4 regions of the Solwaraspora sp. WMMD791 genome follow, and region 3 is predicted to be linked to each of the others. Evidence: riboswitches for the same ligand, from Rfam matches in the RefSeq annotation. Region 3 holds a riboswitch; each other region holds the start of a gene.
What was found. Region 3 has a riboswitch for cyclic di-AMP ahead of O7623_RS17710 (hypothetical protein). Riboswitches for the same ligand answer to the same signal wherever they lie in the genome.

Region 1 (2,195 bases), 1.5 Mb from region 3:
CTATGTGAGCATTAGTCTGCCGTCGGGACACCGGGCGACGGAAGGTGACCGGGATGGGTGCGGGACACGATCACGGTGCGGGCACCGCCGGGCAGCGACACTACGGGCGGTTGTGGGTCGCGTTCGTCCTGCTGGCGGTCTTCATGGTCGTCGAGGCGGTGGCCGCGCTGCTCACCGGCTCCCTGGCACTGCTCTCCGACGCCGGACACATGTTCACCGACGTCCTCGGCATCGGCATGGCGCTGGCCGCGATCGCCGCCGCCCGCCGCGCGTCCGACGATCCGCAGCGCACCTTCGGCCTCTACCGACTCGAGGTGCTCGCCGCCCTGGCGAACGCGGTGCTGCTCGCCGGGGTCGCCGGCTACGTCATGGTCGAGGCGGTCCACCGGTTCGCCGACCCGGAACCGGTGCCCGCCGGCCCGATGCTGGTGGTGGCGGTGGCGGGACTGGTCGCCAACCTGGTCGCGTTCGGGCTGCTGCGCTCCGGCGCCAAAGAGAGTCTCAACGTCCGGGGCGCCTATCTGGAGGTGCTCGGCGATCTACTCGGCTCGGTCGGGGTGATCGTGGCGGCCCTCGTGATCGCCACCACCGGCTGGTGGTACGCCGACCCAGTGGTGGCCGTCGCCGTCGGAGCGTTGATCCTGCCCCGGACCTGGCGGCTGGCCCGCTCCGCGCTGCGGGTGCTGGTCCAGGCCGCACCGGAACACGTCGACGTGCCCCGGGTGCGGGCCCGGCTGGCCGCCGTACCGGGCGTGTGCGACGTGCACGACCTGCACGTCTGGACTCTCACCCCGGGGATGGAGGTGGCTTCGGCGCATCTGGCCACCGTGGCCGGTGCCGAGGTCGGCGGAGTGCTGCGCGACGCCCGGCAGGCACTGCACGAAGAGTTCGGGATCGACCACGCAACGCTGCAGGTCGAGCCACTGTCACCTGCGGACCCCTGCGGACCGGCGGACTGGTGATTAGCGGATGCTTAAGTTTCGTGACCTTCCCGCGACACAAACAACGATGATGTACCTTTATTTCCGATTTATCTAGACATAATATGGTCATCGATCTCGCGACAGATGGCGACCGGACCGGTAGCCTCAGCCTCGGTCTTCGTCCGGGCGGCGCCCCTCCGGCGCCCGCGAAGGCCGTCGCCTAATCGCCATACGGCGAGCCGGGGAACCATGTTCCTGGGGTGCATCCGCGTCAGCGGTAGGGATCTTCCGTCCCGAACCCGTCAGCTAACCCGGTCGGCGGCTGACGGAAGGAACCTGCACGGTGACGTACCCGCTCCCCGAACGGCCCCGGCGCGCGACGCCGGGGCGGAAGAACCGCTTTGCCCGCCTGGTGCCGCTGGCCGCGATCCTGATCGCCGTCACCGGAGCGCCGGTTGGTGCACCGGCGCCGGCCGGCGCCGCGCTACCCGCCTACGCTCCCGCCGACGCCGACGACGAAGGCGGCACCCCGAGCCTGCGCAAGGAGCTCGAGGCGGCCTCGCGCGGCTGGATCGACGCCAAGGCCGCGCTCGACAACTCCGGCAAGCGGCAGAAACAACTCACCGCGCGGCTGGCCGAGGTCGAGACCGAACTCGAGGTCCGCAACACCAACGTCGGCCACCTCGTCGACCGCGCCTACCGCAACGGCCGGCTCGGTCCGGTCTCGGCGCTGCTGAACAGCACCTCGCCGGAAGGATTCATCGACCGCGCCGCCGCGTTGAGCGCGGTGACCGCCAACGAGGAGAAGCAGCTGCGCGAGCTGTACCAGACCCGCGACCAGGTGACCCGGTCGAAGGCGGCCATCGAGAACGAGATCCGCGAGCAGCGCAAGCAGCTGACCATCATGGACCAGCGCAAGAAGCAGGCCGAACGGGCCCTGGCGGTGGCCGTCGCCGCCGAGGAGCAGGCCCGTGAGCAGGCCGAGCGCGAGGCGGCGAACAGTTCCGGCTCAGGTTCGTCCGGCTCAGGTTCGTCGGGATCGAGTTCGTCCGGATCCGGGTCGGCCAGCGCGTCGGCGACGCCGGCACCCCGCAACGCGAACGGCTCCTGGCCGAGCGAGTCCTGCAACGTCGACGACCCGACCACCTCCGGCTGCATCACCCCGCGTACGTTGCACGCGCTCAACCAGGCCAAGGCGGCCGGCTTCACCCGCTATGTCTCCTGCTTCCGCAACGGCGGCTCGGGTGAGCACCCGAAGGGCCGGGCGTGCGA
Region 2 (2,195 bases), 2.4 Mb from region 3:
GAGGACGGCCGGGAGCACTCGCTCACCGAGGTCGCCTCGCGGTTCTCGCTGTCCCGCGAACGCATCCGCCAGCTGGAGATCCAGGCCCTCGGCCGGCTGCGTGAGCTGGCCCGGGCCGAAGGGTTGCAGGCGGCGTGAGCCCGGACGGGCCTGATCACCCCGGCTGAGGCCACCTGCACCTCTGGCCGGTGCCAGTGCCCGTGACACCGACGACGGCCCCCGGCACGACGACGGCCCGGCATCCGGTTCCGGATGCCGGGCCGTCGTGTCGGTGCCGGTCGGTCAGCGCACCCGGCCGTACCCGTACGGTGCCATCATGTCCACGCTGGCCAGTTCGACGGTACGGCCGAACGTCGGTGCGTGGATGACCTTGCCGTCGCCGACGTACAGGCCGACGTGGGCGAGGTTGTTGTAGAACACCAGGTCGCCCGGGGCCAGGTCACCGCGGTTGATCTTCGCGACCCGGTCCCACTGCATGGCGGCGTTGTGCGGCAGGCTCTTGCCGGCGGCCCGCCAGGCCGCCAGGGTCAGGCCGGAGCAGTCGTAGCCGTTCGGCCCGCTGGACGCCCACACGTACGGCTTGCCGATGGCGCCGTACGCGAACTCGACCGCGACGCCGGCGGCACCGGCGACCGACGGGATCTCGCCGGAGTACGACGAGCCGGACTCGGTTGCCGCACCGTAGGCCTCCTCCCGCTTGTCCATCAGCTTGTCGATGTCGGCTTCGATGGACTTCTTACGGTCGGCGAGCTCTTTGACCTGGGCTTCCTGCTTGGCGAGCGCTGCCTGCAGCTTCTCCTGCTCGGCCAGGTACGTCACCTGGGTACTGGTGAAGTTGCTGAGCCGCTGCTGACGGTCCCGCGCGAGGTGGTCGAGGGTGCCCAGCCGGTCCAGGAAGCCGTCCGACGAGCCGCTGTCGAGCAGTGCGCTGGCGGTGCTCAGCCCGCCCGACTTGTAGGCGGTCACCGCGATCTGTCCGACCTCGATCTCCGCCCGGGCCAGCTCGTCCTGCAGCGGGCCGAGCTTGGTGTCGAGCTCCTCGACCGCCGCCCGGGTGGCCTTGGACTCCTCGGTGAGCCGGTTGTACGACTCGACGACCTTGGCCAGTTCCTCGGATTCCTTGTTGATCTGCTGCGTGAGTTCGCTGACCGAGGGCTGGGCGGAGACGGCGACGGCCGGAACCACCAGCCCGGCGGTCACGCTGGCCAGCACGAGGGTACGCAGCAGAATCCGCGCTGTTGACAAGAACGCAGAACCCTTCTTCCCACGCCGCCTACCGGGTTAGCTGACGGATTCGGGCGGGAAGGTGTCGCCCTACCGCGTGCGGGCACGCGGATTCACCCCAGACTTGCTCGGTGGGTCCCCGGGTCACCACCACGCGATCACCGCACAACTACTTTCAGTGATTGCTGGATGGCGATTCGGCGGCACCGGGCCGGCGTCACCGGGGTCGGTGACTGGTTACCGGACCAGCGGATCTAACCTAGCCGCAACGGTTGCTCGCGGAAAGCCTCACTCGTCGTGATCCGTGGCATCGGCAATGGTGAAGTGGTGCCAGTAGTCACTGTACGTAGCGTGTGGTGGCGCTGTGTCATTCAATGGTGGGGCGAGTGGGTTCGCGCGGTGGTCACGCGGTGACCTGGCGCGAGGTTTCGATCGACTGGGTGAAATGCTCCATAAGTCGCTCTACGCTGTTGCTGGTGGGCATCCACTAGGGTAAATAAGAACAAAAGTGTCGTATCGGAGTCCAGGAAGCGTCCTGCCGTACGTCAATCAGCTAGGTGGCAGAATGCGTATCTTCCATCGAGTAGCTCGCCGTTTGCACAATGGACGCGCAAGGTCAGTGCCGTACCCGACCTTCGGAGGCAGCCGATGCGTGCCACCCGCCGGACCCCGCCACTACGCGGATCCCCGACCGTTCGCCGGGTCGCCCGGCCGGGCGACCGCAGCAGCACCACGACACCGTTGATCCCCAGGACATCCAGCAGCCGGCCCCCCGCCCGTGGCGCGGCGCCCGGCGCCAGCAGCCCGGTGACCCGACCCGCCGCCGCCGGGCCGACCTTCTACCGCCAGCCCGGCATCTGCGTCACCGCCGACTGGTTCGTCGTCGCCGGGCGTCGGTTCGCGATCCGGGACCTCACCGAACTACGCACCGCCCGTGGCGCCCGGGACCGGTTGACCGGGCGGATGGTGGC
Region 3 (2,195 bases):
GTCCGGGCTGGCCCGCCGCCAGCCCAAGGGCTGAGCGGTCGACGAGGCACTGCGAACAGCACCACGCCACGCGTCGGTACAGTGTTCCGGGTGCACATCCATCAATGGAAGCGCTCCCATGGGAGGACTGTAGCCTGAGTCACGAGTTTGCGAAAGTCCAGAGCCTGATCAGCTCACGAAATGAAGGCGTGACGAGACGGTTACGCCCAGGATCCCAGGGTCAGCCGCCGAACCGCTGCACGTCCGCGGTCGACCCGGCGACGATCAGCAGCGCGTCCGGCGGGATCACCGAGTCCGGTACGGCGTACCGCAGGTGCTGGTCACGTTCCTTGATGCCGACGACGGTGATGCCGTACCGCTGCCGCAGCCGGGCCTGCGCCAGGGTCTGGCCCGCGCTCTCCACCGGCGCGCACACCTTCGCGATCGCGAAGCCGTCGTCGAACTCGATGAAGTCGAGCATCCGGCTGGCCAGCAGGTGCGCGACCCGGTCGCCCATGGTGGCCTCCGGGAAGATCACGTGGTGGGCACCGACCGAGGCGAGGATCCGGCCGTGCTTGGCGGTGATGGCCTTCGCCCAGATCTCCGGTACGCCGATCTCGGTCAACGCCACGACGGTCAGGATGCTGGCCTCGATGTCGGCACCGATGCCGACGACCGCGCACGGATAGTCGGCCACGCCGAGGTGTCGCAGGGACTGTTCGTCAGTAGGATCCGCCTCGACCGCTCGGGGCAGCCGGTCGGTCCAGCGCTGCACCAGGCGGGGATCGCCGTCGATGCCGAGCACCTGGTGACCGAGCCGGCACAGCGACAGCGCCACCTGGCCACCGAAGCGACCCAGGCCGATGACGGCCACGCTGTCGTCGGCGACGCCGTCGTCACCGTCGGCCACGCCGGCAGCGCTGCCGCCGACGTCGGCCAGGGACGGGTCGCCTGCCGCCAGGGACAGGTCGTCTGCCATCAGGGAATCAATCCAGAGGTGTTATTTCCTATTTTCAACTTCTGTCGTATTTTAGGCAGTTGTACCCCTCGGCCGCAGCTCTATCGACACAGCCGGCCACGACATGCCGTAGGCCCGCCGATGCAGAAAGTGGACATTACCCAAAGTCGTTGTCCAGTAACGGAATTCTCCCTGGTCAACGACGGTCGTCGAGGTGTTGTCGCCGGTCACCGATCCGGTAAGCTTGCCGGCGGTCTCCGCCAGGCGGCACCCACCGGTGCCGGCGGTGACCGCCGCCTAATCGTCCTTCGGGGTGAGCCGGGGAACCACGTTTCCACCGGGGTGAATCCGCGACGTCGCGGTAGGGATCGTTCCGTCCCGAACCCGTCAGCTAACTCGGTCGGCGGCCAAGGAAAGGAACAGGATGACCGCACCCCTATACCGGCGGGTTCCGTTCACCGCCGCACTGGCCGCCGTGACCACCTTGCTCGCCGGCCTGGTCGTCGCCACCCCGGCCGCCGCCCAGGACCCCTCGGACGAAGGTGCGCAGCCACTGCTCAGCGACGTCATCGAGTCGACCAGCCGAGGCTTCGTCGAAGCAAAGGCCGCCGTCGAGGAGTCACGCAAGCGGCAACTTCAGCTCAACCTCGAACTGGAGAAGGTGGAGGAACGACTGGAGGCGCTCACCCCGCAGATCGGCGAGGTCGCCTCCAATTCGTACCGTCTCGGCCGGATCACCCCGGTGATGGTGCTGCTCAACAGCGCCAGCCCGGACGATCTGCTGGACCGGGCCGAGGGCCTGGACATGATCGCCATGCACGACAACAAGCGGGTCCGCGAGCTCAACGAGGCCCGCGAACAGGCCGCCCGGGCCGTCGCGGCGATCGAGGCCGAGGTGACCCGTGAGGAACAGCAGCTCGAGGTGATGTCCCGTCAGAAGAAGGAGGCGGAGAAGGCCCTGCAACTGGTCGGCGCGGTCGCCACCAACGGGTTCGTCTCGGCCACCTCGCCGGTCGCCGCTCAGGCACCCCGCAACGCGAACGGTTCCTGGCCGTCCGAGTCGTGCAGCCTGGACGACCCCACCACGAGCGGCTGCATCACCCCTCGGACCATGCACGCGCTCAACGAGGCCAAGAAGGCCGGCTTCACCCGCTTCGTCTCCTGCTTCCGACCCGGTGGTCCGTTCGAGCACCCGAAGGGCCGGGCCTGCGACTTCTCCATGCAGTCCAGCGGATTCGGCGGCGACGCCACCGGCGAC
Region 4 (2,195 bases), 670 kb from region 3:
GAGCTGGACGCCCAGTGGCTGAAGTTGGAACCGGTGATCGAGCAGTACAACAAAGTTCGCAGCGAACTCAAGGCCAACCAGAAAAAGGCCGCCGAACTCGACAAGCGGATCGCGCCACTGTCGTTGCAGGCCAGTCTCGCCGCTGACGAGATCGGTGAGGTGGCCAACAGCTACTACCGCACCGGTCCGTCGAGCGAACTCAACGCGCTGCTGAAGACCGGTTCGCCGACCAGTCTCGCCGATCAACTGCTGGTACTGGACCGGATCTCGAAGCGGCGTCAGCAGCAGATCGCAGCGGTGGTCGAGACCCGGGACCGCTACCTTGCCGAGCGGCAGGCCCTCGACGAGTTGATCGCGCAGCAGAAGGCGCAGGACGAGGAGTTGGCCGAGAAGCGCAAGACGATCGACGCCGAGATCGACAGGCTGGAGCAGGCGCGGCTGGCCGCGTACCGGACCACCGGCTACTCGGGCGGTTCCGGAGCGTCCGGGCCATGCCCGGCCGAGTCGGTCGGCGGGGCGGCCGGGGTCGCGGTCGGTACGGCGTGCGCACAGATCGGCAAGCCGTACGTCTGGGGTGCCACCGGCCCGAACGCGTTCGACTGCTCAGGTCTGACGCAGTACGCGTGGGCGAGTGCGGGTGTCGGGCTCACCCACTTCACCGGCGCGCAGTGGAACCAGGGTCAGTCGGTCAGCCGGTCGGAGGCACGTCCAGGTGATCTTGTCTTCTTCTTTAGTGATCTGCGTCACGTCGGTCTATACATCGGTGGCGGCATGATGGTGCATGCGCCGCGCCCGGGACAACCCGTGCAAATGGAGAATATCGACAACATGCCGGTGGTCGGATTCAAGCGGGTCGGCTGAACGTGCAGGTCAACGTCGGTCGGTACGGTCCGAAAGTGCGGGGCGGTCGGCGATCATCGATCGTCCGGACCGGCACTTTCGGGCCGGCCCGGACCTCGTTCTTCGAACGCGTGAACGACGGCGGGTGATATACGAATAGCAATCGATCGAGTACGTTGAGAAATGAGTAGTCATCTCGCTTGCGTGACGAGAACGGCTCTCTCTACCCTTGGGGATCGTCGAGTCGGGAGGACGTCAACCAGCCCGGTTGACCTCGGCCTGACACCGCCAAATCGTCAGCGACACGGCGAGCCGGGGACCCACGGAACCGGGGTGAATCCACAGCGTCGTCTGTGGTAGGGCGTCTCCTTTCCGCCCGAACCCGTCAGCTAACCCGGTAGGCGGTCTGGGGAGAAGGAGTCCGGTGGCTACGACAGCCCCTCGGCGACCCGGATGGTCCGACCAGGACCACCTCCGGACGGTCCCGAACACCCATCGACGCGTCCTCCGCGCGGCAATCGCGGTCACCACCGGCGTCGGCATGCTGCTGACCGGCGCACCCGCACCCGCCCAGGCGCAGCAGACCGTGGCCGAGATCGAAGCGCAGATCGACGAGGTCTGGGCCGAACTGGAGCCCACCATCGAACGGCACAACGCCGTACGGCAGGACCTTGCTGCGAAAAAGAAGCAGGCCGATGCTCTGCAGAAGAAGATCCAGCCGCTGCAGGTCCAGATCGACCTCGCGATGGACCGGGTCAGCGAGTTCGCCGCCCGGTCGTACAAGGGCGGCAGCCCGTCGGCGTTCAGCGCGATCCTGACCAGCGGCAAGCCGACCCACCTCGCCGACCAGCTGGAACTGCTCGACCAGTTCGCCCGCCGGCAGGCCCGTGACGTCCAGGCCGTGGTCGACCTCAAGGAGCAGTACGCCGCGGAGAAGGCACCGCTGGACCAGCTGATCGTCGAGTTGACCAGCACCGAGGCGCAGCTGTCCGCGAAGGCCAAGGAGATCGACGCCGAGGTCGACCGGCTGCAGGAGCTGCGACTGCAGGCGTACGGATCGTCCACCAGCCTGGGCTCGCTGCGCCCGGCGCCCTGCCCGGCGACCTACCCGGGGGGAGCCGCCGGAAAGGCGGTCACCTTCGCCTGCGCGCAGATCGGCAAGCCGTACATCTGGGGGTCCGCCGGCCCGAGCGGTTACGACTGTTCCGGGTTGACCCTGGCCGCCTGGCGGCAGGGCGGCGTCTCACTGCCGCACAACGCGGCACGCCAGCGGCAGGTGACCAGGAACATCAGTCGTGACGAGCTGCGCCCCGGCGACCTCGTCTTCTACTACAGCCTGTCCCATGTCGGGATGT

Region 1: it holds a riboswitch for cyclic di-AMP, as region 3 does, so the genes downstream of both, O7623_RS11035 (hypothetical protein) here and O7623_RS17710 (hypothetical protein) in region 3, are expected to answer to the same signal.
Region 2: it holds a riboswitch for cyclic di-AMP, as region 3 does, so the genes downstream of both, O7623_RS28580 (NlpC/P60 family protein) here and O7623_RS17710 (hypothetical protein) in region 3, are expected to answer to the same signal.
Region 4: it holds a riboswitch for cyclic di-AMP, as region 3 does, so the genes downstream of both, O7623_RS20635 (C40 family peptidase) here and O7623_RS17710 (hypothetical protein) in region 3, are expected to answer to the same signal.

The regions. Positions count from the first base shown of each region.
Region 1 covers NZ_CP120737.1:2,509,769-2,511,963, forward strand. Annotated here, with positions in the region: gene O7623_RS11030 (cation diffusion facilitator family transporter) at 54-962, shown strand; cyclic di-AMP (ydaO/yuaA leader) riboswitch at 1,131-1,260, shown strand; gene O7623_RS11035 (hypothetical protein) at 1,333-2,195, shown strand, end outside.
Region 2 covers NZ_CP120737.1:6,335,602-6,337,796, forward strand. Annotated here, with positions in the region: gene O7623_RS28575 (sigma-70 family RNA polymerase sigma factor) at 1-138, shown strand, start outside; gene O7623_RS28580 (NlpC/P60 family protein) at 283-1,245, opposite strand; cyclic di-AMP (ydaO/yuaA leader) riboswitch at 1,256-1,398, opposite strand; gene O7623_RS28585 (DUF6232 family protein) at 1,873-2,195, shown strand, end outside.
Region 3 covers NZ_CP120737.1:3,979,331-3,981,525, forward strand. Annotated here, with positions in the region: gene O7623_RS17705 (TrkA family potassium uptake protein) at 221-958, opposite strand; cyclic di-AMP (ydaO/yuaA leader) riboswitch at 1,222-1,359, shown strand; gene O7623_RS17710 (hypothetical protein) at 1,362-2,195, shown strand, end outside.
Region 4 covers NZ_CP120737.1:4,648,796-4,650,990, forward strand. Annotated here, with positions in the region: gene O7623_RS20630 (C40 family peptidase) at 1-861, shown strand, start outside; cyclic di-AMP (ydaO/yuaA leader) riboswitch at 1,117-1,259, shown strand; gene O7623_RS20635 (C40 family peptidase) at 1,265-2,195, shown strand, end outside.